Puniceibacterium sp. IMCC21224: one gene and its partner. The protein of the gene in region 1 interacts with the protein of each later gene in a pairwise test. Links are inferred from orthologs where the notes say so. Each region holds a gene or a part of one and is shown on either strand. Other genes may lie near its edges. The genes, in order: secD and pheT.

Evidence for each region.
Region 2: the proteins of secD (region 1) and pheT interact in binary tests that used the Escherichia coli proteins (3 or more experiments, as listed by UniProt). The link is inferred for Puniceibacterium sp. IMCC21224 from one-to-one orthologs.

What each region holds. Positions count from the first base shown.
Region 1 is NZ_LDPY01000001.1:2,190,835-2,206,368, forward strand. What follows is about bases 4,387-7,251. They hold secD (protein translocase subunit SecD), read right to left. Parts: upstream 6,718-7,251; coding sequence 5,056-6,717; downstream 4,387-5,055. Other genes in these bases: secF (protein translocase subunit SecF), read right to left, coding at 4,387-5,041; yajC (preprotein translocase subunit YajC), read right to left, coding at 6,778-7,086. Also shown: IMCC21224_RS10070 (DsbE family thiol:disulfide interchange protein), read right to left, coding at 1-518; heme exporter protein CcmD, read right to left, coding at 511-675; IMCC21224_RS10080 (heme ABC transporter permease), read right to left, coding at 675-1,403; heme exporter protein CcmB, read right to left, coding at 1,464-2,120; heme ABC exporter ATP-binding protein CcmA, read right to left, coding at 2,117-2,731; IMCC21224_RS10095 (Mth938-like domain-containing protein), read right to left, coding at 2,918-3,271; IMCC21224_RS10100 (sulfite exporter TauE/SafE family protein), read right to left, coding at 3,297-4,049; more of secF, read right to left, coding at 4,073-4,386; metA (homoserine O-succinyltransferase), read left to right, coding at 7,349-8,320; IMCC21224_RS10125 (alpha/beta fold hydrolase), read left to right, coding at 8,372-9,355; ppk2 (polyphosphate kinase 2), read left to right, coding at 9,580-10,449; IMCC21224_RS10135 (TetR/AcrR family transcriptional regulator), read left to right, coding at 10,442-11,059; tRNA guanosine(34) transglycosylase Tgt, read right to left, coding at 11,123-12,247; IMCC21224_RS10145 (SPFH domain-containing protein), read left to right, coding at 12,468-13,370; IMCC21224_RS10150 (hypothetical protein), read left to right, coding at 13,367-13,633; rimK (30S ribosomal protein S6--L-glutamate ligase), read left to right, coding at 13,769-15,178; IMCC21224_RS10160 (SUF system Fe-S cluster assembly protein), read left to right, coding at 15,322-15,534. UniProt on the Escherichia coli protein: Part of the Sec protein translocase complex. Interacts with the SecYEG preprotein conducting channel. SecDF uses the proton motive force (PMF) to complete protein translocation after the ATP-dependent function of SecA.
Region 2 is NZ_LDPY01000001.1:3,442,871-3,458,584, reverse strand. What follows is about bases 7,046-10,090. They hold pheT (phenylalanine--tRNA ligase subunit beta), read left to right. Parts: upstream 7,046-7,392; coding sequence 7,393-9,789; downstream 9,790-10,090. Other genes in these bases: IMCC21224_RS16060 (YtoQ family protein), read left to right, coding at 9,888-10,090; IMCC21224_RS16070 (hypothetical protein), read left to right, coding at 7,046-7,225. In the rest of the region: IMCC21224_RS16115 (D-amino-acid transaminase), read left to right, coding at 1-8; IMCC21224_RS16110 (endonuclease/exonuclease/phosphatase family protein), read right to left, coding at 15-1,034; IMCC21224_RS16105 (DUF1244 domain-containing protein), read right to left, coding at 1,161-1,475; IMCC21224_RS16100 (N-formylglutamate amidohydrolase), read right to left, coding at 1,498-2,235; pyk (pyruvate kinase), read left to right, coding at 2,370-3,815; IMCC21224_RS16090 (hypothetical protein), read left to right, coding at 3,849-4,079; rpmI (50S ribosomal protein L35), read left to right, coding at 4,336-4,536; rplT (50S ribosomal protein L20), read left to right, coding at 4,568-4,933; pheS (phenylalanine--tRNA ligase subunit alpha), read left to right, coding at 5,090-6,163; more of IMCC21224_RS16070, read left to right, coding at 6,503-7,045; more of IMCC21224_RS16060, read left to right, coding at 10,091-10,337; large conductance mechanosensitive channel protein MscL, read left to right, coding at 10,488-10,910; ald (alanine dehydrogenase), read right to left, coding at 10,968-12,086; IMCC21224_RS16045 (Lrp/AsnC family transcriptional regulator), read left to right, coding at 12,224-12,682; IMCC21224_RS16040 (GMC family oxidoreductase), read left to right, coding at 12,741-14,327; rpsU (30S ribosomal protein S21), read right to left, coding at 14,445-14,651; and 2 more genes.

The DNA of each region.
Region 1 (15,534 bases):
AATGCGGGCAGAAACCGCTGTTCATAGTCGCTGCCGACCAGCGGCCCTGCAAAGCGGAACAGCACCACACCGTCACCATCGACAATGAACGTCTCGGGCGGCGCGGTCACGCCCCATTCGATTGCCGTGCGGCCCTGCGGATCAAACGCCACCGCAGAAAACGGATTGCCGTCATCATCAAGGTAGCTTTCAGCCGTTCCCGCCTGATCCTTAAAGTTCACACCGATGATCGGAATACCCTGCCCCGCCATTTCCAGCAGCTTGGGATGCTCGGCCCGGCAGGGCGGGCACCAGCTGGCCCAAAAGTTGATCAGCGTCACCTGCCCCGTGTGCAACATTCCCGGTTCCAGTCCGGGATAGTCCGCCAGCCGCTTTTCAGTGATCGCAGGCGCAGGCAGTCCCACCCGGGTCGAGGGCAGCCCCTGGGGGTCGTCGCGGTACATGCCCACGTAAGCCAGCGCGGCAAAGGCTGCAAAGATCAGCGGCGGCGCAATCATCAGCGGTGAAATCTTAGCCATTTCTGCGTCCTTTCAGCACCCGTGCCTCAACCTTGTCCAGCTCGGCGCGGATCTTGCGGGCACGCCACAGGCTAAGCGACACCAGCACAACGATCAGCCCCAGCGCCACCGCGTAAGACGACAGCACCGCGCCTGCATATTTCCCGAGTTCCGGCATTATCCCTGACGCTCCCGTGCCAGTAGCGCGCGCGTGCGTCGCGCCCTGATTTCAGTCTGGGTACGCAGGAACACCAACGCCAAAAACAGCAGGACAAAACCGCCAATACAGACCAGCAGCGGCAGCCAGAACACGTCTGCCACGTTCTCTTCCTTGTCCAGACTTAGTGATGCCCCCTGATGCAGGCCCTGATTCCAGAAATTTACCGCGTAGCGACTAAGTAAGGCAAAGACTGATCCGACCAGGCACAGGATCGCGGTAAGGTCGGCGGCCGTATCGTCATCTTCGATCGCCTCCCACAGGGCGATGTAGCCGAGATAGAACAGAAACAGGATCAGGAACGAGGTCAGGCGCGGATCCCACGCCCACCAGGTGCCCCACATCGGCTGACCCCAGATCGCGCCGGTGGCCAGGGCAATCACTGTCATCACAGCACCAACCGGCGCCGCCGCGCGGGCCGCCAGCGCGCTGACGTGGTGTCGGCGCACAACCCAGATGACAGAGGCGACCAGCATCATCAGCCAGGCATTGATCGCCATAAGTGCCGAGGGAACGTGCAGATAGATGATTTTGACCGTCGATCCCTGCCGGTAATCGTCAGGCGTAAAGAAGAAACCCCAGATCAGTCCGACAACCAGACACAGCACCGCCAGCACCGAAATCCACGGCAAAACGATGTCCGTGGTACGGATGAATCTGACCGGATTTGCATATTCCCACAACGACATGGCGCTTCCTATCCTGCTCCCCTTACGGGTTCAATTCACAACTACGCTTGGGCGATCCGGTCATCGCAAATTGATCCGCAGCACGACGGCAGAGGCAAAGGGCAACAACGCCATCGCGCCAAAGCTGATACCCCCCAGCATCGCCAGCGGAGTGGCGACGGCCAGTCCTTCGGCGCCGCGCCGCGCGACCTCGGCGCCAAAGATCAGCGTCGGCACATAGAGCGGCAGCACCAGCAGTGATAGCAGCAGCCCGCCGCGTTTGATTCCCACCGTCAGCGCCGCGCCAAAGGTGCCGATCACTGACAGCGCCGGCGTACCAAGCGCCAGTGACAGCACCAGCCAGAGATAGCCTGACGGTGGTAAATTCAACAACACCCCGAGGGCCGGGGCCGCCAGCACCAGCGGCAACCCGGTGGTGATCCAGTGGGCCAGCGCCTTGACGCTCACCACGGCTTCCATCGGCAATGGGGCGGTGGCCAGCAGATCCAGCGACCCATCCTCCCAATCCAGTGCCAGAATCCGATCCAGTGACAGCAGGCAGGCCAACAACGCCCCGATCCACAGCACACCGGGCGCGATCCGCGACAGCAGGGCCGCGTCCGGGCCGACACCAAACGGCACCATCACCGTCACGATCAGGAAAAACGCAAGGCCCAGGCCAAACCCGCCCCCTGCCCGCAACGCCAGCCGCAGATCGCGCAGCAACAACGCAATCACAAAAAGGCCTCGTCTGCTGATGCCATGACGCAACGCGCCCGGAAAGGCGTCAGGTCCAGTGTGTCGGCCTCGGCCAGGCCCAGATCAATATGTGTCGCCATAAGGGCCGATCCGCCCGTCGCAAGATGACGCCGCACCGCTGCGGCGAACAGATCGACCGACGCGGCATCCAGCGACACGGTTGGCTCGTCCAGAATCCAAATTCGTGCGCCACTGACCATCATCCGCGCCAGCCCCAGCCGCCGCTTTTGCCCCGCAGACAGTGTCCCCGCAAGCCGATCCTGCAAGTCCTGAAGATCAAACGCCACGAGCGCATCGTCGATGCCGCTGGTCCCGAACACGCTGGCCCAGAAGGCCAGGTTCTCGGCAACACTCAGCATCGCCTTGAGCCCGTCCGCATGACCGCCATAAGCCAGAGATTCGCCTGCGCACGCGACCTTACCGGCGAAGGGCGGCTGCAACCCGGCCACGGTACGCAGCATCGTGGTCTTACCGACGCCGTTAGGCCCACGCAGCACCAATGCCCGCCCGGACACCAGACCAAAGCTGACGCCCTCAAGCACAGTCACCCCGCCGCGCGCTACTGCCAGATCCACAACCCTCAACATCATGGGCCATGACTTAGCCCAAGCGCCCGCAGCACAAAAGCTGCAATACGCCGCACAGCCCCCTGCTGCCCGCAAAGCTTAGGTAAGTCTGATCAAAGTTCGCAGGGATGTAGGGGACACCGCGTCCCTCAATCGCTTCAGGAACAAGCCACCAAGAGGCAATGCGCCGACGCACCAATGCCGGATGGCTCAGACCGGCAACACGGCAAGCGCCACGCGCCGCCCCTCGGACAGCAGCACATTGTATGTCCGGCAGGCCGAAGGCGAATTCATCACTTCGACACCCAGACCCGCCGCATCCAGCAAGTTGCGCAAGGCAGGCGGCAGATGCGTGATCTCGCTGCCAGTGCCTAAGAAAAGGACATCAACCTGACCGACAAAGCTGAGCAATGTCGCGCTGTCGTCGAATCCCCCCCAGGGTTCGACGCCGCGACCCGACAGGCACAGCGGTCCATTGACGGCCCGGCCTCCGATGCGAAAGAACCCAGGACCGTAGGCTTCGACCGGCACGGCATCGCTGTATATCACTTCATTGAGGCGCATTGTGACCTCTCCCATTTGTGATCGTTCAGTCCCAGATCGGCAATCCGAACACTATTGATACACCAATTAGCACATATGCTGCAGTGCAGTATAGTGCTTCCCTCTCTGGTTGAAACAGCGCCTGACCTACTCTCGTTCCGAGGCCATACGGCACCAGCATGATCAGCCCCAACCACAGAGCAGAGCCTGTCAGCAGGCCCTGAATCGCCAAAAGCGGCAACAACAACAGACTGGTGATGGTCAGAAAGACCAACGCCGTCGCGCGCGACGTTGCGACCGAATCGCTGCCTGCCAGTTGAAACAGCACCATCACCGGCCCCATCAGCCCGGTTGATCCGCCGACAAATCCCGTGGCCAGACCAACAGCGGCGCGCGTTCGCGCCCGTGGTACGGTACGATAGCGCCAGCCACCGATCAGCGCCGCCAGTGTGATCCCGGTAATCCCGACGACTCCCCAGCGCAGCAGATCTATATCGGCGGTGCGCAACACCCAGATCCCGGCCGACGCGCTGAACGTGGCGCAGACCACCATCAGCGCCACACCGCGCCGTTCCACCTGTGGCCAGGCGCGCGGCAGTACGGTGAACAGTGATGACAAGGCCGAGACCGAAAAGGCGGCCACCGCGACCTCCATCGGCAGCAGTCGCGTGGCGAACGGCATATAGATCAGCGCCGCGCCAAAACCAACAAAGCCGTAGACCAGGCCAGCGGCAAACACCACTATCGCCAACCAGGGCAGCCCCGGGATCGCGAGTGACTGAACCATCAGATCAGGCATTCCCAACGGCCCGAACCGCCGGATCAGGCATCAATATCCGCAAATTGGGTGCCCGATTTGGCGTCGGTCTTGGTCCAGTCCCGCTTGACCCCAAGGTAGAGCAGGATCGCAGAAGCGACAAAGATCGACGAATAAGTGCCCACAAGAATGCCCCACATCATCGCAAACACAAAGCCACGGATCACGTCACCGCCCAGTACAAACATCGCCACCAACGCAAGCATCGTGGTCAGCGAAGTCATGATGGTCCGGCTCAGCGTTTCGTTGATCGAAGTGTTGAGCACCTCTTTCAGCGGCATCTTTTTGTATTTGATCAGGTTCTCGCGCACCCGGTCGAACACGACGACAGTATCATTCAACGAATAGCCGACAATCGTCAGCAGCGCTGCGATGATGGCGAGGTCAAAGCGTATCTGAAGTTCGGAAAACACACCGATGGTCAGCAGAACATCATGCACCAGCGCCAGAACCGCGCCTGCCGCGAACTGCCATTCAAAGCGCAGCCAGATGTATATCAGCACCGCGCCGATGGCGAGAACCACGGCGATCACAGCGGTTTGGATCAACTCTCCTGACACTTTTGGGCCGACGGATTCGACCGATTCAAAGCTGATGTCCGGCACAGTCGCCGCCAGCGCTGACTCGACATCTGCGATCAGTTCGGCCGTCACCGCCTCTTGATCGTCCTGCGCCTGAATGCGGATCATCGCCACGTTGCGATCGGCGGCAAAACTGGGATCAAAGACCTCGGTTATGGTGATATCACCCAACCCGAGTGGCGAGATCGCATCGCGGTAAGCGCCGACATCGACGCTTTGAGTGCTCGATGTGCGGATCGTGGTCCCACCGCGAAAGTCGATACCGTAGTTAAGGCCTTGCACCATGAACGAGGCAAAGGCCACAATCATCATCACACCGGAAATACCCAGCCACAGTTTCCAGCGGCCAAAGAAATCCACGTTGGTATTATCGGGAACCAGTCGCATGCGCATCAGAGTGCCGCCTTTCAGACTTCGATGGTTTTCGGGCGGGTGCGCCCGAACCAGATCACAATCATCAGCCGCGTGACATAAATCGCGGTAAAGACCGAGGTGACGATCCCCAGACCCAGCGTGATGGCAAAGCCGCGCACCGGACCAGAGCCCATGGCGAACAGGATCACAGCCGTGATGATCGTGGTCAGGTTGGCGTCGACGATAGCGCTCAGCGCTTTTTCATAACCCAGTTCGATGGCACGGGCGGGGCCACGCGCGGTGCGCAATTCTTCGCGGATCCGCTCGAACACCAGCACGTTGGCATCCACCGCCATACCGACCGTCAGCACGATCCCGGCAATGCCAGGCAGCGTCAGCGTACCACCGATCAGGCTAAGTACACCAAACAACAGCGCGATGTTAAAGATCAGGGCGATATTGGCAAAGACACCGAACAGCCCGTAAGACAAGAACATGAACACCAGCACGGCGGCAAAGGCCACCATGGTTGCGATCTTGCCCGCGTCGATGCTGTCCTGACCCAGTTCCGGCCCGACAGTGCGTTCCTCAAGGAATTCCAATCCGGCAGGCAGTGCACCGGCGCGCAGCAGGACCGCCAGATTGGTCGATTCCTCGACCGAGAAATTGCCGGTGATAATGCCGGACCCGCCTGCAATATGGCTCTGGATGACCGGGGCGCTGATCACTTCGCTGTCCAGCACGATGGCAAAGGGGCTGCCGATGTTGTCTGCCGTGTAATCGCCAAATTTACGCGCGCCCGCCGGGTTAAAGCGGAAGCTGACCGCCGGACGCCCGTTCTGATCAAAGCTGGGCTGGGCATCGACCAGCTCTTCGCCGGTGACGACCGGCGCCTGTTCCAGCGTGTAATATAGCCCCTCTTCGTCGGCGGCCGGCAGAATCTCGTTGCCGATGCCGGCGCTGGCCTGTGCGTCAGATCCGCGGCCGACAACAGGCTGAAAGGTCAGTTGCGCCGTGGTGCCAATGATTGCTTTCAGCTCAGCCGCTGACCCGACACCCGGGACCTGGATCAGAATGCGGTCCGCGCCCTGACGCTGAATCGTCGGTTCGCGCGTGCCAACCTCGTCGATCCGGCGCCGGATAATCTCAAGACTCTGGCGCATGGTGCGGTCGTCGGTCGCCTCGCGCTCGGCCTCGGACAGGGTGATGGTGATCTCGTCGTCCACGCCCTGCACGTCAAGATCGCTTGACCCTGCTGCCGTCAGCGACACCACCGGCTGCGCCAAACCGCGCACCAGTTCAAGCGCACGCGCCATGCCACCGGGTTGCGAAATCTTCACCCGAAGCGCATCAGCCGGTCCAGGTTGCAGACGCACGGTGCCAACCACTGCCCGCTCAGGACGCAGGGCATCGCGCACTTCGGGCCACAATGCCTCGAGTCGGGATTGATAGACATCCGCCACCCGAACTTCGGCCAGCAGATGCGCACCACCGCGCAGATCAAGCCCCAGATTGACAAGCCCAGAGGGCAGAAAATCCGGCCATTGTGCCACCTGCGCGGCCAGTTCCGGCGTCTCACCCGACTGGGTGATCGCCTTGACAGCGTCGTTATGCCCCTCAACCCGGCCATAGAACAGGTTGGGCATCGACAGCCACAGTCCCAATGCAACCGTGCCCCAGATCAGCACCCGTTTCCATAAATCAATCTGCAACATCTCGGGCGTCCGTCAGGTCAGGTCGTGGGCAATTGGAGGCAAAGCGCGGTCAGTCCAGCGTCACTTGGTCAGGCTGGGTCCGCGGTCGTTGGCCGGCTCGGTCTTGGAGAGCACCTGCGAGATCGTGCTCTGCACCACCCGCACTTTGACGTTCTCGGCCAGCTCGACCTCGACCTCGTTGTTTTCCTTGACCTTCACGACCTTGCCGATCAGACCACCCTGGGTCACGACCTGATCGCCCCGGCGCAGCGCCTTGACCATGGCAGTATGCTCTTTGAGCTTTTTCTGCTGTGGCCGGATCAGAAGGAAATACATGATCCCGAAGATCAGGATCAGCGGGACGAATTGCGCAATGGCACTGCCATCCATAGAAAGGCTCCTTGGTGCAAGGCGGGGCACCCCCGCGAGAATTGGCCGTTACCTAAGTCCTGTGCGCAGGAATGGCAACGGGGGAGGCCCGCAAATCCCCTTACCCGCGCCACGACACAACGATGTGGGTGCGAGTCACCCCGCCGCCCCCCTCATGTAGGGTCCCGATCACCTGCCAGATCAGCCGTGCAACAGCGCGCGGGTTGTGATGCCCGCTGCTCTGGCCTATCTCTGCGGCTCTGCACCAACCGGACTTATTCCCATGCCGATAAAACTGCCCTCAGATCTGCCAGCATATGACGTTCTCAACCGCGAAGGCGTCATGGTCATAGACGAAGATGTGGCGTCGCTTCAGGATATCCGCCCACAGCGGATCGGGCTGCTCAACCTGATGCCGAAAAAGATCCAGACCGAGAACCAGTTCGCCCGGCTGATCGGCGCCACACCGCTACAGATCGAACTGTCGCTGATCCGGATGACGGAACATGCCACCAAAAATACCGCCGCCGAACATATGGAGGCGTTCTACCGCCCGTTTGCCGAGGTGGCCGCTAGCGGTGAAAAATTTGATGGTCTGATCATCACCGGTGCCCCGATCGAGCATCTGGAGTTTTCCGACGTCACTTATTGGGACGAGTTGCAGCAGGTTTTCGAGTGGACCCAGACCAATGTGCATTCGACCCTTGGCGTCTGCTGGGGCGGTATGGCGATGATCAACCATTTCCACGGCGTTCCCAAACATATTCTGGATCACAAGGCGTTTGGCTGCATCCGACACCAGAACCTGGCGCCCGCATCGCCATATCTGCGCGGATTTTCCGACGATATGGTGATTCCCGTCAGCCGCTGGACCGAATTGCGCCGCGATGAGATTACCGCCGCCCAGTTGCCGATCCTTATCGACAGCACCGACAGCGGTCCGTGTCTGGTCGAGGACCCGGCCCATCGCGCGCTCTATCTGTTTAATCATTTTGAATATGACAGCGACACGCTGAAACAGGAATATGATCGCGATGTCGCCTCGGGCACGGCGATCAATGTGCCGGCCAACTACTATCCCGAGAATGACCCGGCGCGGGCACCACAGAATCGCTGGCGCAGCCACGCGCATCTTCTTTATGGAAATTGGATCTCAGAGATCTACCTGACGACTCCGTTCGATATCGACGCGATTGGCCGCAACTCGACCGATTTGCGCAAGTCGGCAAAGCCCAGAAAGGACCCCGCTGTCTGAGGTCCTTCTGCGCTGCGCGCAGTTGTTTCCAGTGTGAAAGTGTCCCTCGTGATGTTCAAGACCCTCGCCATCCTATCCATCGCTGTTCTCGGTGGCTGTTCCGCCCTGATCGAAACCCGCGCCAGCACACGAGAGGCGGACGCCCTGCGCGACTGGCCACCGCTGGGTCAGTTCGTCGACGTGGGGGGCGGACGGCAAGTCCACGCTTTTGTGACCGGTCAGGGCCCCGATCTGGTGCTGATCCACGGAGCTTCGGGCAATCTGCGCGACTTTACCTTTGATTTTGTCGACCGGGTTCGCAACAACTACCGTGTCATCGTGTTTGATCGCCCCGGACTGGGATATACCGACCGTGTCGGCGACAGTTTTGGCGGCGCGTTCAATACCTCTGCCGAAAGTCCGGAACAACAGGCCGCCATGCTCTGGAGCGCTGCCGACCGGCTGAGCGTCACAAACCCTATCGTGCTGGGCCATTCCTATGGCGGGTCTGTCGCCATGGCCTGGGGGCTGAATCATCCGGCTTCGGCCCTGGTGATTGTGTCAGGGGCGACGATGCCGTGGCCCGGCAAACTTGGCCCGTCATATACCGTGCTGGGATCGGGCCTTGGCGGCGCGGTTGTTCCACCGTTCGTGACGGCATTCGCCTCGCAAGAGACGATCAACGACGCCGTTCGCAGCGTCTTTGCCCCCAACGCCGCGCCCGATGGCTATGCCCAATATGTCGGCCCCGGCCTGACCCTGCGCCGCGAGTCGCTGCGCGCCAATGCCCGGCAGGTCAATTCGCTGCGCCCGCATCTGGTGCAGATGTCGGCGCGGTATCCGTCGCTGGACCTGCCAATCGAACTGATCCACGGTGACGCCGACACCACTGTCCCGATCGACGTGCATGCACGCCCGCTGGACGCGCTGCTGCCCAATTCCGCGCTGAACGTGTTGCCGGGCGTCGGCCACATGCCGCATCATGTGCAACCACAAACCGTGGTGGATGCCATCAACCGCGCCGCGCATCGGGCGGGTTTGCGCCAGGAGTTATAAACAGCAAAAACGGCTCCACCACCTGGGAACACGGTGAGGGGCATGTGCCCGTCTGGGCGTAGCGGGAACCGCCCCGCGCGTTGGGTACCAGCCTTTGACAAGAGCGCGCCGAAGCGCCTGCGCCCCGTCCGACATGACCCCGCCAATCGACCGACAGCGATTGCGTTAAGCCAGTTAACATCCCATATTACTGGCCAAGAGCAGAACAAAAGAGGCCCTGTCCCGTGACCCTTCCTTTTGACGGCGCCATCAGCGCCTATTACAAAAACGATGCCCCAAAGGATGTGCGCGACGCAATCGAGCGCGCCGACAAGGACGATATTCTGTCCAACGCCTATCCTTATTCTGAAGAAGTCTCAAAAAAGACGTATGAAAAGGAAATGAAGGCGCTGCAGATCGAACTGGTCAAAATGCAGTCCTGGGTGCGCGACACCGGTGCGCGCATCGCCATCGTGTTTGAGGGGCGCGACGCTGCCGGCAAAGGCGGCACGATCAAGCGTTTTCGCGAAAACCTGAATCCGCGCGGGGCGCGCAATGTAGCGCTGGCCAAACCGTCCGACACCGAGATGACGCAATGGTATTTCCAGCGCTACATCACGCATCTGCCGGCTGCTGGCGAAATCGTATTCTTTGACCGCTCGTGGTACAATCGCGGCGTGGTCGAACACGTCTTTGGGTTCTGCACCGATGAACAGCGCGAACACTTCTTTGCTCAGGTCAACGACTTTGAAAAGATGCTGGTGCAGGACGGGATTCATCTGTTCAAGCTCTGGCTCAACGTCGGGCGCGCGGAACAGTTGCGCCGCTTTCTGGACCGCGAAAAGGATCCGCTGAAACACTGGAAACTGTCGTCGATTGATGTCGAAGGACTGGCCAAATGGGACGCCTACTCTACCGCGATCCATGAAACGCTGACCCGGTCGCATACCAAAAAGACACCCTGGACTATTGTGCGCTCGGACGACAAACGCCGCGCGCGTTTGGCGGCAATCCGCAGCGTTCTGGGGTCGCTGGACTACGACAAAAAAGACGCAAAGGCGCTGGGTGAGCCAGATAAAAAGATCTGCGGTGGTCCCGACCTCTGGGATGTCTAAACGCGGATATCATCACGGCAATCTGGCGCAGGCACTGGTTGCGGCAGCCCTGATCCTGATCGAGGAAAAGGGGCCGACCGGATTTACCCTGTCCGAAGCCGCAAAACAGGCCGGTGTGACCCCGGCGGCGGTCTACCGTCATTTTGCTGGGCGCGAGGACCTGATCGCCGAGGCGGCACGTCAGGGCTACGATATTTTTGCCGATGTGATGCAATATGCCTATGACAGTGGCCAGCCCTCGGCGCTCGCCGCATTCGAGGCGACGGGCCGGGCCTATCTGGCCTTTGCCCGGCGCTATCCCGGTCATTACATTGCGATGTTCGAAAGCGGCGTTTCGGTTAATCATTCACCGGAACTGGCGACGGCGTCATCGCGGGCCCGCGCAGTTCTGGAACTTGCCGCGACGGATCTGTCGCAACACATTCCCCCGGACAAGCGGCCCCCCGCTTCGATGTTCTCGGCGCATATCTGGGCGCTCAGCCACGGCGTGGTCGAACTGTTTGCCCGCAATGCTCCGGGCAGCCGCAGCCCCTTCCCGCCCGAAGATCTGCTTGAGACCGGCATCGGCATCTATTTACGCGGACTCGGACTGATCCGACCGGATTCATAAGCCGCGCCTAATTTGGGTCCAAGCGGCACCATACCGCCCGACCTCACCATCATCAGGCCGCCGTTACAGGGCCTCGATATCTCCGGCGGCGCGCATCGCGTGAAATTCGCCCTCAAATTCCGCAAACCGCCCGGCACTGATTGACTCGCGAATTCCCTGCATAAGATCTTGATAGTAATGCAGATTATGCCATGTGAGCAGCATCCCGGAAATCATCTCTTGCGCCCGGAACACATGATGCAGATAGGCGCGGGAATAATTCCGGCAGGCCGGACAGGTGCAATCTTCGTCCAGTGGACGCGGGTCATCCTGATGGCGGGCATTCTTGATGTTGAGCTGCCCGCGCCGGGTCCAGGCCTGTCCTGTGCGGCCCGAGCGTGAGGGCAAAACGCAGTCCATCATGTCAATGCCGCGCTTGACCGCGCCCAGAATATCGTCCGGCTTGCCGACCCCCATGAGATAGCGCGGCTTGTCGTCGGGTAGCATATCGACGGCAAAATCCAGCGTCTGGAACATCATCTCCTGCCCCTCGCCCACGGCCAACCCGCCAACCGCATAGCCGTCAAAGCCGATGCGTTTCAGCGCCTCGGCGCTTTCCTGGCGCTGATCGGGGAACACGCTGCCCTGCTGGATTCCAAACAGCATATGCCCCGAACGATCGCCAAAGGCGTCGCGCGACCGCTGCGCCCAACGCATCGACAGCCGCATGCTGTCCAGCGCCTGCGCCTCGGTGCAGGGATAGGGTGTGCATTCGTCAAACGCCATCACGATGTCCGACCCCAAAAGGCGCTGGATCTCCATCGAGCGTTCTGGCGTGATCTCGTGTTTCGAGCCGTCGATATGGCTTTTGAAGGTTACGCCGCGTTCGGTCAATTTGCGCAGATCCGCCAGCGACATCACCTGAAAGCCACCAGAATCCGTCAGGATCGGGCGATCCCAGTTCATGAATTTGTGCAGGCCGCCCAAGGCGTGAATGCGTTCAGCCGTGGGTCGCAACATCAGATGATACGTATTGCCCAGCAGGATATCTGCCCCGGTGGCGCGGACGCTCTCCGGCATCATCGCCTTAACCGTCGCGGCAGTGCCGACGGGCATGAAGGCAGGTGTGCGGATCTCACCACGGGGGGTTGAGATTGCGCCGGTGCGGGCACGGCCATCGCGGGCCGAGACGGTGAATGAGGTGCTCATGGCGGGATGCTTTAGGCTGCGAAACGGCGTCGCACAAGGGCGCGGCGCAACACTCGGTCAATCCACCCGCCTCTCCCAAGGGCAATCAGCACTTTGCTGGTTTTGCGATTTCAGTCGGGGGGACATCACGCTGATCCCGTTCAGGGACCGATACTAATTGACATTGCATTGACCGGAAAACCCACGTCCACTACGCCAGTATCAGCCAAAGGAGACGCCCGTGCCCCCAGAACTCCAGCTTTTGATCGACGAATTTTTTTCCGGCAACCTGATTTTTATACTGCTTGCCCTGCTGGTCGTCATTGTCATCCTGCGTGCGGTGCGCATCGTGCCACAATCGGAACAATATGTCGTCGAACGATTTGGCAGGCTGCACGCGGTGCTTGGGCCGGGGATCAACCTGATCGTCCCGTTTCTGGACCGGGTTGCGCATAAAATCTCGATCTTGGAACGGCAGTTGCCGACCATCACGCAGGATGCCATCACGCTTGATAACGTTCTGGTGCAGGTCGACACATCGGTATTCTATCGCATCATCGAGCCGGAAAAAACCGTCTACCGCATTCGCGACGTCGATGCCGCCATCTCAACCACGGTGGCGGGGATTGTGCGCTCAGAAATCGGCAAGATGGAGCTGGATCAGGTCCAATCGAACCGCGGCACCCTGACGGCAACGATCAAGGAACAGATCTTTGCCGTGGTCGACGACTGGGGGATCGAGGTGACGCGCGCCGAACTGCTGGACGTCAATCTGGATCAGGCCACCCGATCGGCAATGCTGCAACAGTTGAACGCCGAACGCGCACGCCGCGCCCAGGTGACAGAGGCCGAGGGCAAGAAACGAGCCGTCGAACTGGGTGCCGACGCCGATCTCTATGCTTCGGAACAGGCGGCCAAGGCGCGGCGGGTGCTGGCCGACGCCGACGCTTATGCCACGGGTGTCATCGCGCAGGCGATCGCCGCCGGAGGACTCGAGGCGGCGCAATATCAAGTGGCCCTCAAACAGGTCGATGCGCTGAATGCGCTGGGGGCCGGCGAAGGTAAGCAAACCATCGTGCTGCCCGCCAACGCGCTTGAGGCCTTTGGCGATGCGTTCAAGATGCTCAAGGGCAAACTGCCATGATCTGGGCCATCTGGTGGGTCTGGCTGGCGGGTGCGCTGGCTCTGGCAATCCTCGAATTGCTGGCACCGGGGTTCATTTTCCTTGGTTTTGCCATCGGTGCTGCGGCCGTCGCGCTTTTGCTGCTGATCCCGTTCACGACGTCGCCCGCTGTCCTGCTGGCCGTGTTCGCGCTGCTGTCACTGGCGGCATGGGCGCTGCTGAGGCGGCTGTTTCGCGCCCCCAAAGGTCAGGTGCGCTTTGTGCGCCACGACATTAACGACTGAACCGCCGCATCACTGAGATATGGCGAAACGCAGCGTCGGCGCTCACCTTTCTGTCATACACCTGTGCCAAGGCTGGCTTGCGGCGCTCTGGTCCTGTTGATAGGGCTTGGCGTTCATTTGGCCAAAGGACGCGACATGCACGACGATCTGCCCGAGACACCCGACCTCATCCGATTCGGATGGGAGGAATGGGTGGCATTGCCGGATCTCGGCCTTCCGTCCCTGCGCGCCAAGGTCGATACCGGGGCGCGCACTTCCGCGCTGCACGCCTTTGACATCGAAACCTTTGGTCCCGCCGCCGCCCCCAGGGTGCGGTTTACCATCCACCCGATCCCCGGCCGCGACGATCTGATCATTCCCTGTTCGGCCCCCATCGTTGACCGCCGCACCGTCACATCGTCAAATGGAGAGAGCGAGAGCCGCTATGTCATCGCCTCGACCCTTCGGGTCGGTGGCAATAGCTGGCGGATTGAGCTGACGCTGACCAACCGCGACCGGATGAACAGCCGGATGCTGCTGGGGCGTGAGGCGCTCAAGGATCATATCACCATCGTTGCCACTGACCGGTTCTGTCAGCCGGAACTTAGCTATGATGTCTATTCCAGCCAGACCGTGCGCACCTCAGCCCCGAAACGCGCGCTGCGGGTCGCAGTGTTGAGCCGCGAGGACAATTACTCGACCCGGCGACTGGTGCAAGAGGGCGAATCGCGTGGTCATACGGTCGAGGTGATCGACACAACCCGCTGCTACATGGCCATCAACGCCATGGCCCCAGAGGTGCATTATGACGGTGCCCGCCTTCCCCGCTATGATGTGGTGATCCCGCGTATCGGCACCTCTGTCACCGCCTATGGCACCGCCGTCATCCGCCAGTTCGAAACCATCGGCACCTTTTGCGTCAACGGGTCCGAGGGCATCACCGCGTCACGCGACAAACTGCACGCGCATCAGTTGATGGCCCAGCATAAGATCGGCATGCCTAACACCGCCTTTGCCTCGTCCCCCAAGGACACAGACAGCCTGATGCGGCTGGTTGGCACCGCGCCGCTGATCGTCAAGCTGCTGGAATCAACCCAAGGCAAAGGCGTCGTTCTGGCAGAGACAAAGAAGGCCGCACAATCGGTGATCGACGCCTTTCGCGGGCTGCGCGCCAATTTTCTGGTGCAGGATTTCGTCAAGGAATCAGCGGGCGAAGATATCCGATGCCTTGTCGTCGGCACCAAGGTCGTCGCCGCGATGAAACGCACCGGAGCCGATGGCGATTTCCGCTCGAACCTGCATCAGGGCGGCACCGCGCAGGTGGTCCGCATCACCAAGGAAGAACGCGAAACCGCGGTGCGCGCGGCCCGAGCGTTCAAACTTAACCTTGCAGGCGTCGATCTGCTGCGTTCGGACACCGGGCCAAAGGTGCTTGAGGTCAACTCGAGCCCCGGGCTCGAAGGGATTGAAAACGCAACCAAAAAGAATATCGCTGGTTTGCTCTATGACCACGTCGAAGAACGCGTGCGCCCCGCCCCCGTGCGGCGACGCAAAGTGCTGGGCTAACGGCTGTGGCCCCAGCCAGTCAGCTCCGGGGCTAAACGGGGCCAGCTTTGCCCATACGCACTACAGAGTCCAGGCAGGCACCCTTTACGCGGCGATTGGCATTCCCTATATCTTTGCTCAGGTAAGCGAAAAGGACAAACCCCATGCAAGACGCCAGTCCCCAGCTTGAAGGTGCTCCACTGATTGCGCCCTCCAGCACGGATCATCCGCTCTACGAGCAGGTGGTCGAGGCGTGTCGTGGCGTCTATGACCCGGAAATTCCGGTAAATATTTATGACCTTGGTCTGATCTATACCATTGATATATCGCCGGAAAACGCGGTGGCGGTAACGATGTCTCTGACCGCGCCGGGCTGC
Region 2 (15,714 bases), 1.3 Mb from region 1 along the record:
CAGTCTGAGGCGGCTCAGCCCGACAGCGGCAATCCAAGCTGGATCCAGATCGGACGGTGGTCGCTGGGCCGCGCCTGACGGGGACCGTCCATGCTGGCGGTCTCTGCATCAAACGCGTCATGCGCGATGCCGCCGTCCAGCAGTTCGGGCGCCAGCGCGGGTGAAACGACAAAGTGGTCCAGCAGCAGCGGACGGTCGTTCACTCCATCGACGAAATCGTCAAACCGCGCTGTGAACAGCGCCGGTACTGGCACACGCGACAGAAAGCCGTGGGCAAAGATCAGGTCGGGGTAAAACGTGCTGCCCAGCAGGATGTCAGTGACATTGTGGCTCAGGTAGGACCGCTCGAAAAAATCGCGCCCCGGGCCGTCGTTGAAATCGCCGGTCACAATGAGGCGCGCGTTGTTGTCTGCCTCGACCACCGCATCAAGGTAGGTCCGCAGGCGGAACGCCTCGGCCGCGATGCGGCGACGGGCGAGCATGGCGTCGGCGATGAATTCCTGTCGCCGGGCCGGGTCTTCAAACAGCTGTTGTCCGCGATGGACGTATTTCGATTTGGTGTGCAGAACGACAATCTGCACCGGCTGACCAGCTGCCGGATCGGCGGTGATGACAAGCGGCGCGCGGGTGAAATCGTAGCTCTCAAGCAGCAGATCACCATTCACGTCCGCCAGCCAGACATCGCGCAGCTCTTCGCTCAGCGGGTCAGTGGCCAGACCAAAACCCTCGCAGGCGCCACCGATCTTGCGCAGGGCATAGAGTTTTTGCGCCCCGCCGTCGCTGCCCATCAGCACCTCGAACTGTGGACCGCCGTCTGACGCGACCAAATCGAGGAAAAGCGCCATTTCTTCGCGGGCACTGGGGCCCTCTTGCAGGGTTAGCAGATCGGGGTCGAGTGCACGGATCACCCGCGCCACGCGCCCAGCAGTTTCTCGGGCCTCATCGGCGCTTAGATCACGGCTGCCCCATTCGGGGGTGGCGTTGCCAGTGAACCAGCGGTTCATCCATTCGATGTTCCAGTTGACGATTTTCATGAGCGAAATTCCTCGAATGTAAAATAACGGCAGTCTGAATGCAGTTATCCTACCACGGATTCGCCCATGGGTTGTGTAAAGCTTTGATGAACTGTCCTGGGCCTTGGCCTCGTCAGGTCCGGTAAGTCAGTCAGGTTTACCGACGTTTTCGGCAAAGGCGGTCTTGAATGCGGTCTTTTTGTCTGCGCCCGCATCTGTCTGATGCTGCGCTTTCCATTGATCCATCGTCATGCCGTAAAACGCTTCGCGGCCTTCGTCCTTGGTCATCTCGATGCCGCGCTCATTGGCGGCCTCTTGATACCAGCGCGACAGACAGTTGCGGCAAAAACCGGCCAGGTTCATCATGTCGATGTTCTGCGCATCGGGGCGGTCCTGCATCAGGTGCTGGCGCAGGCGGCGAAAGGCGGCTGCCTCAACTTCGATCCGGGTCTGGTCGTCCATGGTCATTCCTCCTTGAGTTTCACTACAGATCGGCCTTTTGCAGCGCGGCTTCAAGCAGCGGAGCCAGCCTTTTGCCCCAGTCGGCCTGTGCCGCAGGCTCTTCGATCAGATCGCTGCGCAATTCGATCAGCGTGTTCTGGCGCCCGTGGTTCAGACCGTGACGATGGACCGAATCGCCGGGCAGGTGGCCGGGGTAGGGGACATTGCGCCCGGTGACGATGTCCCGCTCATTCTCAAGTGCGGCGATCAGGGGATCCGACAGCCGCGCGTCCCAGGCGTGCAGAATTCCCACATGCCAAGGGCGGGGCGTGCGGCCGCGCAGCTGCGGCGTAAAGGAATGCACTGCGACAATCACCATGTCGTCGCGCCGGGCCGCCAATTGTTCGAGGGCTGCGTGGTAAGGCCGGTGATACGCATCCAGCCTGCGCTGCTTTTCGGCGGCGTCCACATGGCGGTTGCCGGGAATGATCGACCCGTCATAAAGCCGCATTACCAGCGTCGGGTCTTCTTCGCCGCGGTTCGGGTCGATCACAAGCCGCGAGAATCGTGTCAGGATTGCCGGACAGTCCAGCGCGTCGGCCAAGGCGCGGACCACGCCGTCCGCGCCGATGTCATAGGCAATGTGGCGGCCCATGTCGGATGCCTCTAAACCAAGCGTTCCGCCCAGATCAGGTGGCACAATATTCGACGCATGGTCACAAGTGATCAGCCAACGGCTGTTTCGCGCCGCGCCCACGATGCTATAAGGTTCGTATGTCATGGCCCTGTCATCTGCTGCGCGCATCACATACGGCAGTTGCGCGACAAAGGGAAATGGGCAATAACACATCGAATTTGTTAGCGGTAACGGGGTACGCCCGATGCTGCGCAGGGAACCAGACGGGACGGTAATGCATGAGACGTTTGCGCAATGTGAAGATCGTGGCCACGCTTGGGCCGGCCTCCTCGGACTACGAAATGATCCGCAAGCTGCACGAGGCGGGGGCGGATGTGTTCCGGCTCAACATGAGCCACGGCAGCCATGATGAGATTCGTGAACGCCATGCAATTATCCGTCAGATCGAAGGCGATCTGAAAAGCCCGATCGGCATTCTGGCCGACCTTCAGGGGCCAAAACTGCGCGTCGGCGTCTTTGCCAATGGTGAGGAAGAGCTGGTCGCGGGGGCCGATTTCCGCATGGATCTGGACAGCGCCGACGGCGACGTTACCCGCGTGAACCTGCCCCACCCCGAGATTTTTGCTGCGCTTGAGGCAGACGCGCACCTGCTGGTCAATGATGGTAAAATTCGCCTCAAGGTCAAGGATTGCGGCGCTGATTTTGCCAATTGCACCGTGATCACCGGCGGCACGATTTCGAACCGCAAAGGTGTGAACGTGCCTGATGTCGTGCTGCCGCTGGCCGCCCTGTCGGACAAGGATCGCAAGGATCTGGAGTTTGTCTGCCAGCTGGGCGTTGACTGGCTGGCGCTCAGTTTTGTGCAGCGCCCCGAAGATGTGCTTGAGGCGCGCGAACTGTGCAAGGGTCGTGCCGCGATCCTGTCCAAGATCGAAAAGCCTGCCGGTGTGACCGCATTCGACGCGATCCTGGAAGTATCAGACGGCATCATGGTCGCCCGTGGCGATCTGGGCGTTGAACTTCCTGTCCAGAATGTGCCGCCGATCCAGAAACGTCTGATCCGCAAGTGCCGCGCTGCTGCCAAGCCGGTGATCGTGGCGACTCAGATGCTTGAATCGATGATCGAATCGCCGATGCCGACCCGCGCCGAAGTCTCGGACGTTGCCACCGCGATTTATGAGGGTGCAGATGCGATCATGCTTTCGGCCGAATCCGCGGCCGGCGCCTATCCGGTCGAGGCAGTGCAGACCATGCACAACGTTGCGATGGAGGTCGAAAGCGATCCAACCTACGTCGAAGTGATCGAGGCATCGCGCACAGCCAAGCGGACTTCGGTGGCCGATGGGATTGTGGCTGCGGCCCGCGAAATTGCCGAGACCACGGATATCAAGGCCATCGTGTGCTTTACCCAGTCGGGCACGACTGCCGTTCTGGTGGCGCGTGAACGGCCCCGCGTTCCGATCCTTGCCCTGACTTCGCAGCTTTCCACTGCGCGGCGACTGGCGCTGACATGGGGCACCAACTGCGTGCAGATCGGCACTCTGGAGCGGTTCAAAGAGGCGGTGGTCAGCGCGGCCCGTGCCGCCCGCGAAGGCGGCTATGCCACGACCACCGATCAGATCGTGGTTACGGCCGGTGTGCCGTTTAACACAACCGGCACGACCAACATTCTGCGCGTGGCCCCCTGTGATGAGCGTTTGATCTACAGCACAGATCCCGGCTAAGCTCCGGGCGTCCTTACAAAAGGCGCTGCTGCGATGATGCTCGACCCGGATTTGACGCTTGTGATTGGGCTGGTGATTGGCCTGTTTTCGATTCCGTCGATGATTTCGGCCTATTCGGATGAGCGTCCGCCACGGGTGGCGGCGTTGTGCCTGGTGTTGGCGGGTGGGCTGATCCTCAATGCGATGCAGAACAAACCGGGTGGCTTTCGGGTCTCGGAGCTACCCCATGTGTTTTATGGGGTGGTCGGGCGGTTGCTGGACTGATCGCAGGTCGCGCGATCTTGTCGTGGCGGCGCGTGTCTAAGGTGATGTGATACCGCGTGCTGCCTTGGATATGCCTCAGCCTGAGCTGGCTCAGCAACTTGGCGACACAGAACAGCACTGCCTTGGCCCGCGACCATTCAGATCACGCTTGCATCATACATGATCCGCCCCTATACGACCCGCTCATTCCCGCGCGTCCGGCCTACGTGGCATGCCGAGTCGCGCGCACGACCGACCCGAACGCAAGGAGACGGAAATGCCCAAGATGAAGACCAAGTCGAGCGCTAAGAAGCGCTTTAAAGTGACCGCCACCGGAAAGGTGATGGCAGGCCAGGCCGGAAAACGGCATGGCATGATCAAGCGCACCACCAAGTTCATCCGCGATGCACGCGGGACGACCACGCTGTCGGCCCCCGATGCCAAGATCATCAAGGGCTTCATGCCCTATGACCGCTGATTGACCACTTACCGCACGAAGGAGCCTGATCATGGCAAGAGTTAAAGGTGGGGTTGTTACCCACGCCCGTCACAAGAAGATTACCGACCAAGCCAAGGGCTATTATGGTCGTCGCAAGAATACCTTCAAGGTGGCCGCACAGGCCGTCGACAAGGCAAACCAATACGCCACGCGTGACCGCAAGAACCGCAAGCGCAGCTTCCGCGCCCTGTGGATCCAGCGGATCAACGCTGCTGTCCGTATGTTCGACGAGACGCTGACATATTCGCGTTTCATCAACGGTCTGGCCCTCGCCGGGATCGAAGTGGACCGCAAGGTTCTGGCTGATCTCGCCGTACACGAGCCCGAGGCGTTCAATGCTATCGCGGCACAGGCCAAGGCGGCTCTGCCCGCCTGAATGGTCCGCTGATCATCCGACATCGAAAACGCCGTCCCCTTGGGGCGGCGTTTTTCGTTCAGGGTCCCGACGGGTGGCGGGTCAATTGCGGGCCATCGGCTTGCGCTGCACCGGTCCGCGCGCTAGGGGAAGCACAACGATCTGAAAGGGCCGCACATGGACGATCTGCGCAAAAAATACCTCGATCTGATTGCCGGGGCCGCAACCGAATCCACACTGGAAGAGTTGCGCGTCAGCGCCGTGGGCAAAAAGGGCGAAATCAGCCTGCAAATGCGCGAGCTGGGCCGCATGACGCCCGAGGAACGCCAGACTGCCGGTCCCGCACTCAATGCGCTCAAGGACGAGATCAACTCGGCGCTCGCGGCCAAGAAAGCCGGGTTGGCGGATGCTGCTTTGGACGAACGCCTGCGAACCGAATGGCTGGACGTGACGCTGCCGGGGCGCAGCCACCCGATTGGCACGATCCATCCTGTCAGCCAGGTGACCGAGGAAGTGACCGCGATCTTTGCCGACATGGGCTTTTCTGTCGCCGAAGGTCCGCAGGTTGACACCGATTGGTACAATTTCGACGCGCTGAACATCCCCGGCCACCACCCCGCGCGGGCCGAAATGGACACGTTCTATATGCACCGCGCCGAGGGCGACAACCGTCCGCCGCATGTGTTGCGCACGCACACCAGCCCGGTGCAGATCCGTCATATGGAGCAGCACGGCGTACCCTGCCGCATCATAGCCCCGGGCCGCGTCTACCGGGCCGATTACGATCAAACCCATACTCCGATGTTCAATCAGGTCGAAGGTCTGGCCATCGACAAGGATATCTCGATGGCGAACCTGAAATGGGTGCTTGAGGAATTCTTTGCCGCCTTTTTTGAGGTCGACGGGATCAAGACGCGGTTTCGCGCCTCGCATTTCCCGTTTACCGAACCGTCGGCCGAAGTTGACATTCAGTGTTCGTGGATCGATGGGCAATTGCGGATCGGCGAAGGCGACGGCTGGCTCGAGGTGCTGGGGTCCGGGATGGTGCATCCCCATGTGCTGCGCGCGGCCGGAGTGGATCCCGAACAATGGCAGGGTTTTGCCTTTGGCATGGGCATCGACCGCATCGCGATGCTGAAATACGGCATGCCCGACCTGCGCGCGTTCTTTGATTCAGACCTGCGCTGGCTGCGGCATTACGGCTTTGCCTCGCTCGACGTGCCGACGCTGCACGGTGGGTTGTCGCGATAACTGACAGGGCCCGGCCCGCATCGGTCTGATAACCCAGCGAGGGTTCCGACGCCAGGCACTAAGGCGTTGGGATATCTCGATAATGCCTCACGTTCTGCAGAAAGTTGGGGACACGAACGGTCGTGATCGTTGCGCCGCTGTGGCCCCGATTGCCAGCGCGATACACAGCCAGCAGACCGCATCCCCGCCTTGAGCATGGGCGCCTGCGCGCGCGTTTGGAAACAAACTGTGTCCTATACTCAAATCAAATGCTCTAAAATTGACACAAATTTGAGCGATCTCGTTCTCAAAGCTTGACCCGCCCCCCTGGCTTCAGCCGCCGCGAAAAGGAGAAGAATGATGTCGATATCCAACTCACTTAGCCGCCTGGCGCTGAGCCTTACCCTGATGGCCGGGGCGACTGCGGCCCACGCTGCAACCGCCACATATGACGGGACATCCAAGAATTCTGGCAACTGCATCCCGTTCGGCTGCCCGGACAGCTATGGTACGCATATGGGGTTCATCTATCAGGATATCGCGGCCTTCAGTCTGAGCGTTGGCGATATCATCGCCTTCGATACAATGGGCGTGAACGATTATGATCTGTCGCTGTCACTGTCTCTTGGCGCGACAACGACCAACGGCGGGACCCGTGTCGACAGCAACGGATTTCTCTCGCTTGGCACCATCGCACCATCGACACGGGGCGATACGATCATGGGAAACTTTGACATTCAGTTTGTGGCCACGTCTGCGTTTTCGTTCGCGGGTGGCGGCCTGATCGTCGATTTCGAAAATACCAATGGCAGGGTGCGGGACGGTGCATCGAACTCTGGCGGGTATAACCTAGTCAGTTCGCGTAACAGCGACTTTACAACTGGCAGGTATTACAGCGGTCGATATGTCGGCGATACATCGCGCGGATCCAGTTCGTCCCATGTCGGCGATTTGCGGATCATCACCGCCGATGCGAGCCCGTACGTGGCCGGACCAAGCGCGGTGCCTTTGCCCGCAGGTCTGCCGCTGCTGCTGCTTGGATTGGGTGCCATCGGTGTCACCCGGCTGCGCCGCAAAGCCTAGCCCGGACAGGATTGCACGGCTTTTTCAGGGCGCTACGGCGCCCTGTTTGCTTTCAAAGGCTCAGTTGCACTGGTTGGCAGCCGGACGGGGGTAAACCAGACGGCCCTTTCCCCGTCGGGCCTGATCCGTTAAGGACGGGCCAAACGTAATCAACGCGAGCTGGACCGATGAAATTCACGCTTTCCTGGCTCAAGGAACACCTCGAAACGAGTGCCCCCCTTGACGAGATCACCGATACGCTGACCGACCTGGGACTCGAGGTTGAAGGGGTCGAGAACCCCGTGAAAAAACTTGAATCCTTTACCATCGGCAAGGTGCTTTCGGCGGAGAAGCACCCGGATGCGGACAAATTGCAAGTTTGTCAGGTGGCTACGGACGACGGGACGCTTCAGATCATCTGCGGTGCGCCGAACGCGCGCGCCGGGATCACGGTGGTTGTGGCGAAACCGGGCACCTATGTGCCGGGCATCGACACCACCATTGGTGTCGGCAAGATCCGCGGCGTCGACAGCTACGGCATGATGTGTTCCGAACGCGAGATGGAGCTGTCCGAAGAGCATGATGGCATCATCGAATTGCCGTCCGGCGAAGTGGGCCAGACCTTTACCGACTGGCTTGCCAAAAATGCGCCTGCCAAGGTGGATCCGGTGATCGAGATTGCGATTACGCCCAACCGTCCCGATGCTCTGGGCGTGCGCGGTATCGCCCGCGATCTGGCGGCTCGGGACATCGGGCAGCTCAAGTCCAAAGGCAACGCACCGGTTCAGGGCAGCTTTGACTGCCCGATTTCGGTAACGATCGACGCTGACACGTTAGAGGCCTGTCCGGTGTTTTATGGCCGTGTGATCCGTGGTGTTACGAATGGCCCCAGTCCGGAATGGTTGCAGGACCTGCTGCGGGCCATCGGTCTGCGGCCGATATCATTCCTTGTCGATGTGACCAATTTCTTTACCTATGACCGCAACCGGCCGTTGCACGTCTTTGACGCCGACAAGGTGCAGGGCGGTCTGCGGGTTCACCGTGCGCTGGGCGGCGAAACGATGGTTGGCCTGGACGAGAAAACGTATACGTTCGATCCGGGTATGACGCTGATCTCGGATGATGCGGGCGTTGAATCCATCGGCGGCGTGATGGGGGGGCTGGCCACGGGCGTCACGCCTGCGACCACAAATGTATTCATCGAGGCGGCCTATTTCGACACGATCCGTACCGCCTACACTGGTCGCGCGCTCAAGATCAATTCAGACGCCCGCTATCGGTTTGAACGTGGTATCGACCCTGCCTTTACGCCAAACGGTATCGAACTCGCGACGCAGATGATCCTGGATCACGCGGGGGGCGAAGCATCCGAGCTGGTCGTAGCTGGCACGGTGCCCGACACATCGCGCGCGTATAAACTGGATCCGCGCCGCGTGGTGTCGTTGGTCGGGATGGAGATCCCGGAATCCGAGCAGCGCCAGACGCTGACCGCGCTGGGGTTCCGGCTTGAAGGCAATATGGCACATGTGCCCAGCTGGCGCCCGGATGTGCTGGGCGAGGCGGACCTGGTCGAAGAGGTGGCGCGCGTCGCATCCCTGACCAAACTCAAGGGAGTGCCGTTGCCGCGCACTCACTCCGGTGTGCCGCGTCCGATCCTGTCGCCGCTGCAACGGCGCGAACAGTCAGCGCGGCGCACCACTGTTGCGCTGGGCTACAACGAATGCGTGACTTACAGCTTTATCGACAAGGCGGCGGCGACGCTCTTTGGCGGTGGGGATGACGCCACCATGCTGGCCAATCCGATCAGCTCGGAAATGAGCCATCTGCGTCCCGATCTGCTGCCTGGGCTTTTGCAGGCGGCGGCCCGAAATCAGGCGCGGGGATTCCCCGATCAGGCATTGTTCGAGGTCGGAGCGACCTTTGGCGGCGGTGAACCAGGCGAGCAGAAATTGCAGGTTGTCGGTCTGCGGATTGGCCGGACGGGTCCAAAGGATGTGCACGGCGAATCGCGCAGCGTCGACCTGTATGACGTCAAGGCGGATGCCGAAGCGGTTCTGGCGGCGATGGGCGCCCCGGCCAAGGTGCAGATTCTGCGCGGGGCAGCGGGCTGGTGGCATCCTGGGCGTCATGGCATGATTTGCCTGGGTCCGAAAAAGGTGCTGGGCGTGTACGGCGAATTGCACCCAAAGGTGTTGCAAGCGCTTGATGTCAAAGGGCCCGCCGTGGGCTTCGCGCTCTGGCCCTCCGAGATCCCGTTGCCACGCAGGACGACGGCCACGCGCTCGGCTCTTGTCCTCAATGATCTGCAACCTGTTGATCGAGATTTCGCCTTTGTCGTCGACAGCAATGTCGAGGCGCTGACATTGGTGAATGCCGCCACGGGCGCGGACAAGGCGCTGATTGCCGATGTTCGGGTGTTCGATGAATTCATCGGTGGCGCGCTGGGGGAAGGCAAGAAATCCATCGCCATGACCGTGCGTTTGCAACCTGTCGAAAAGACCCTGAAAGAGGCAGATATCGAGGCGGTGTCGGCCAAGATCGTCGATAAGGTGACCAAGGCGACAGGCGGCACACTGCGCAGCTGACGGGCTTGCCTTTCGCAGTTGTGACTTAGATTTTACAGGCACAGGGGCGCGTGATGCGCCCCTATCTGACGCATAACACATCACGGAGGGAGAGCCGCATGGGATTGAACGTTTATCTGTCCGGAGAGATCCACACCGATTGGCGCGAACAGATCATCGCGGGCGCGCAGGGGCTGGACGTGACCTTTGACAGTCCGGTAACGGATCACGGGGCCAGCGACGATTGCGGTGTGGCGATCCTGGGCGCTGAAAGCGACAAGTACTGGCATGACCATAAGGGCGCGATGGTCAACGCCATCCGCACCCGCAAAGGCATTGCTGATGCGGATGTGGTCGTGGTGCGCTTTGGTGAGAAATACCGTCAGTGGAACGCTGCGTTCGACGCCGGCTGTGCTGCCGCGCTGGGCAAATCGCTGATCATCCTGCAGCAACCCGACCACGATCACGCGCTGAAAGAGATCAATGCCGCAGCCCTCGCCGTGGCGCGTGAACCGGCGCAAGTGGTCGAAATCCTGCGCTACGTGTTGACCGGGAAATTGTCAGGCTAGAGCGGATTAATTCAAAGTGACGTTACGATGAAACGGCGTTGGCCGCTCTGCAAACCGGGAACAATCGTTGTGAAGACATCCTGAATATGCTCTTTGCTGCACCAATAGACGTCGAAAATCGACTCTGAGGATATTGGTGTAGGGACACACATGATCAACGAATTTAAAGATTTCATCGCCAAGGGCAATGTCATGGACATGGCCGTTGGTATCATCATCGGCGCAGCCTTTACTGCGATTGTGACGTCGCTTGTGGGTGATATTATCAACCCGTTTATCGCGCTGTTCACCGGCGGCATTGACTTTTCCGGCTGGTTCTACACGCTGGACGGAAGCGAGTATGCATCGCTGGCCGCCGCGGTCGAGGCGGGCGCCCCGGTGTTCGCCATTGGCAAATTCATCATGGCCGTGATCAATTTTCTGATCGTCGCCTTTGTGGTGTTTATGCTGGTCAAGATGGTCAACCGGATTAAAGCGTCTGCTGTGCCCGCAGAAGAGGTCACACCAGAGGCCCCAGCCGGTCCGAGCGAACTGGACGTGCTGCTGGAAATCCGTGACGCCCTGAAAAAGTAAACGACGCGACAGATTTGCGAAAGGCCGGGTTTGCGCCCGGCCTTTTGTCGTTGTGGCTCAGAGTTTGAGCGCGACTTGCGGCGCGGTCACATCCAGCCCCAGCGCCTTGCCCACCGCAAAATAGGTCAGTTTGCCTGCATGGACATTCAACCCGTTCAGCAGGTGCGGATCATCGGCGCATGCGTCCTTCCAACCCTTGTCAGCCAGCGCCAGCATGAAAGGCAGGGTTGCGTTCCCAAGGGCGAGGGTCGACGTGCGGGCCACCGCGCCGGGCATATTGGCGACGCAGTAATGCATGATCCCGTCGACGTCGTAGATCGGATCCTGATGGGTGGTGGCGCGCGAGGTTTCAAAACAACCGCCCTGGTCGATGGCAACATCGACGATGGCCGCGCCGGGCTTCATGGTGGACAGTTGCGTCCGCGTCACCAGCCGGGGCGCGGCTGCACCGGGGACAAGCACGGCGCCGATGACCATATCCGCCTCGGCGACCATATCGGCGGTGCGGGCGGCGCTGGCATAGCCGGTCTTGAACACGCCGCCGAACACATCGTCGAGATAGCGCATGCGGTGCAGCGATCGGTCCAGAACGGTCACATCGGCGCCCATCCCCGCAGCGACACGTGCCGCATGTGTGCCGACAACGCCGCCGCCGATCACCAGCACTTTGGCAGGCAGAACACCGGGTACGCCGCCCAACAGCACACCGCGACCACCATTGGCCTTTTGCAGCGTCCAGGCCCCGACCTGTGGCGCCAGTCGGCCAGCAACCTCGGACATCGGCGCCAGCAGCGGCAGGCCACCCCGGTCGTCAGTCACCGTCTCGTACGCGATGCAAGTCGCGCCCGACGCAATGAGGTCGCGGGTCTGGTCGGGGTCAGGCGCCAGATGCAGATAGGTGAACAGGATCTGCCCGTCGCGCAGCAGTTTACGTTCGACCGCTTGCGGTTCCTTGACCTTGACGATCATGTCTGCGGTCGCGAACACCTGCTCTGCGGTATCGACCAGCGTGGCACCTGCAGCGCGATAATCCGCATCGTCAAAGCCCGATCCCAGCCCTGCGCCGACCTGCATGACCACGGTATGGCCGTGGGCCACGGCCTCTTGCGCCGCCGCTGGGGTGATGCCGACACGGAACTCTTGCGGTTTGATTTCGGTCGGGCAGCCGATTTTCATCTATGGTCTCCTTGGGTTGACTGTCTGACAGGGTGGGGTAGCGGGCGCGCAATTTCTTGGTGAAATAGTCCTGCTGATAGCGTAAACAGTCGAAGAATTCTGCGCCAATTGCGTCCTTGATCGAAGGAATCTCTCAGATCGACCTCGACGACACCGACCGTCGTATCCTACGGGCCCTGCAGAAACGCGGGCGGATGTCGAACGCCGAACTGGCGGAGTCGGTGAATCTGTCCGCCTCGGCCTGTCACCGGCGGGTGCAGCGGCTCGAGATCGAGGGGGTGATTGGCGACTATGTTGCGCTGCTGAATGCGCGCAAACTGCATCTGCACACCACGGTGTTTGTTGAGATCAAGCTGACGACTCAGGCGGATGAAGTACTAGAAGCCTTTGAGAAGGCCGTGAAACGCGTACCGGACGTGCTGGAATGTCATCTGATGGCGGGATCGGCGGACTATCTGCTCAAGATTGTGGCAGAAGATACCGAGGATTTTGCCCGTATCCACCGGCAATACCTGACCCGTCTTCCGGGGGTGGCGCAGATGCAATCATCGTTTGCGTTGCGCACAGTGCTCAAGACAACCGCCCTGCCGGTCTGAGACGCGACCTTGCACCCGGGGGGGGCTTTGGTACAGATACCGGCAAGGGGGACGAAAAATGCAGTGGGATCATATTATTGTCGGCGCGGGCAGCGCGGGGAGCGTACTGGCCAAACGGCTAAGCGAGGCAGGCCGCAAGGTTCTGCTGCTCGAAGCGGGAGGGCGCGACAATTATCATTGGGTGCATATTCCGATGGGGTATCTGTACTGCATTGGCAATCCGCGCACGGATTGGATGTTTCGCACTGCAGCTGAGGCCGGCCTGAACGGACGGTCGCTGCTCTATCCTCGGGGTAAGGTGCTGGGCGGCTGTTCGTCGATCAACGGAATGCTCTATCTGCGTGGGCAGGCGGCAGACTATGACGGCTGGCGGCAAATGGGGCTGACCGGCTGGGCCTGGGATGATGTGTTGCCGTATTTCATCAAATCCGAGGACTATGTTGACGGTGCGTCGGACATGCATGGTGTGGGCGGTGAATGGCGGGTCGAAAATCAGCGCCTGCGCTGGGACGTGCTGGATCATTGGCGCGATGCGGCGGTGGCGGCGGGTCTGCCCGCCGTCACTGATTTCAACACCGGTGACAACGAAGGTGTTGGCTATTTTCGTGTCAATCAGCGCAATGGTTGGCGGATGAACACGGCCAAGGCGTTTCTGCGCACGGTCACCAACGACCGGCTCAAGGTTGAGACGCAGGCGCAGGTGCGCAAACTGATCTTTGAAGGTGAACGGGTCGTCGGCGTTGCGTATGAGCGTGACGGGCTGGTCCACGAGGTGCGCGCTGGCGCTGGGGTGATCCTGTCAGCGGGGGCCATTGGGTCGCCGCATCTGCTGCAATTGTCTGGGCTGGGGCCGGGTGAGCTGCTGCAACGCCATGGGATTGCGGTGCGCCGCGACATGCCGGGCGTGGGGGGCAACCTTCAGGACCATTTGCAACTGCGCTGTTCGTGGCGGCTGACTGGGGCGCATACACTGAACACAATGGCGAATTCGTGGATTGGCAAGGCGCGGATCGCGGCAGAATATGCCCTGCGTCGGTCTGGTCCGATGTCGATGGCACCCAGCCAGTTGGGGGCATTTGCACGCTCGCGCGACGGGCTTGAGACGGCGGATCTGGAATATCACGTGCAGCCGCTGTCCTTGGGCGCCTTTGGCGAGGCACTGCACAATTATCCGGCGATTACCGCAAGCGTCTGCAATCTGCGGCCCGAGTCGCGCGGCCATGTGCATCTGAGCAGTCCGGACTTTCGCGCCGCACCCGAGATCGCGCCGAACTATCTGAGCACTGAGGGCGACCGCAGGGTGGCGGTAGATGCCATTCGCCTGACACGACGGATCATGGCCCAGGCCCCGATGCAGAGATACCTGCCCGAAGAACAGAAACCGGGGCCGACTTATGAAACCGACGCAGATCTGATGCAGGCTGCCGGCGATGTGGGGACCACGATTTTTCACCCGGTCGGTACGGTGCGCATGGGGCCTGATACTGATGCGCCGCTTGATGGCGGGTTGCGGGTCAATGGGGTCGACGGGTTGCGGGTGGTGGATGCCAGCGTGATGCCACGGATCGTCAGCGGCAATACCAATGCACCAACGATCATGATCGCCGAAAAGGCGGCGGACATGATCCTGGCCGACGGGATGTAAATGTAGCCGGGGGCGTATTCGCCTCCGGTTGAAACGTATTGGCAAAAGAAAACCCCCGAAGCGTGGGCCCGGGGGTCGTCCGATCTCATAAGTGTCAGAAAACAGTGTGACGCCAGATCACATCATGCCTTCGCGTTGCAATTTCTTGCGAGCCAGCTTGCGGGCACGCCGAATTGCTTCGGCTTTCTCGCGGGCTTTCTTCTCGGACGGTTTCTCGAAATGTTGCTTGAGCTTCATTTCGCGGAACACGCCTTCACGCTGTAGCTTTTTCTTCAGAGCCCGAAGGGCCTGATCGACATTGTTGTCGCGAACACTAACCTGCATGTGGTTTTCACCACCTTTCTAGTTTGAGTTGCAAGGATTTGCAGGAATTGGCCGTATAGCAAAGCCGATCTAGTTTGTCTAGGGTGCCAAAGATGACCGAAAGGGGGTGTCCGATGCAGGACGATTCAACACTTAGACTGCTGGAAGCAGCGCTGCTGCATGTACCGTTCGACGGCTGGTCCGAAGCATCGTTTCAGGCCGCCATCGCAGAAAGCGGCGTTGGCCCGGTGCTGGCGCGAGCACTGTTGCCGCGCGGCGCGGTTGATCTTGCCATGGCCTATCACCGCCAGGGGGATGCCCAGATGGGTGAACGCATGGCGGCGTCCGATATGGATGGGATGAAATACCGCGACAAAGTCGCTTTGGCCGTGCGCACCCGGATTCAAGCTGCCGAAAATCGCGAGGTGGTGCGCCGGGGCACGACGTTGTTTGCGCTACCACCCTACGCAGCGGATGGGGCGCGGCTGATCTGGGGCACGGCAGATGCGGTCTGGACGGCGCTGGGCGATACGTCAGACGATTTCAACTGGTACAGCAAACGCGTGACGCTAAGCGGCGTTTATTCCGCCACGGTCTTGTTCTGGCTGGGCGATGATTCGCCCGATGCGTCTGCGACCTGGGATTTCCTTGACCGGCGGATCGATGACGTGATGCGGATCGAAAAGGTCAAGGCGTCGGTGCGGGCCAACCCACTGCTGAGCCGCATATTGGCAGGACCCGAACGTGTGCTGGCGCGGGTCCGTGCACCGCAGGCGCGCAGGGATGTGCCCGGTGGCTACTAGGTCACGACCAGGCGTTCGTGGAACAGAATAAGGACAAAAAAGATGACAGAGATGATGCGCGCGGTCGAAATCAGCAAACCCGGCGGCCCCGAGGTTCTGACTCCGGTGCAACGACCACGTCCGAGTCCGGCCCATGGTCAGGTGCTGTTAAAGGTCGCCTTTGCCGGGGTGAATCGCCCTGATGCTCTCCAACGTGCGGGCAGCTATGCACCGCCAAAAGGGGCCAGTGATCTGCCAGGGCTCGAAGCGTCGGGTGAGGTGGCCGCGCTGGGCGAAGGTGT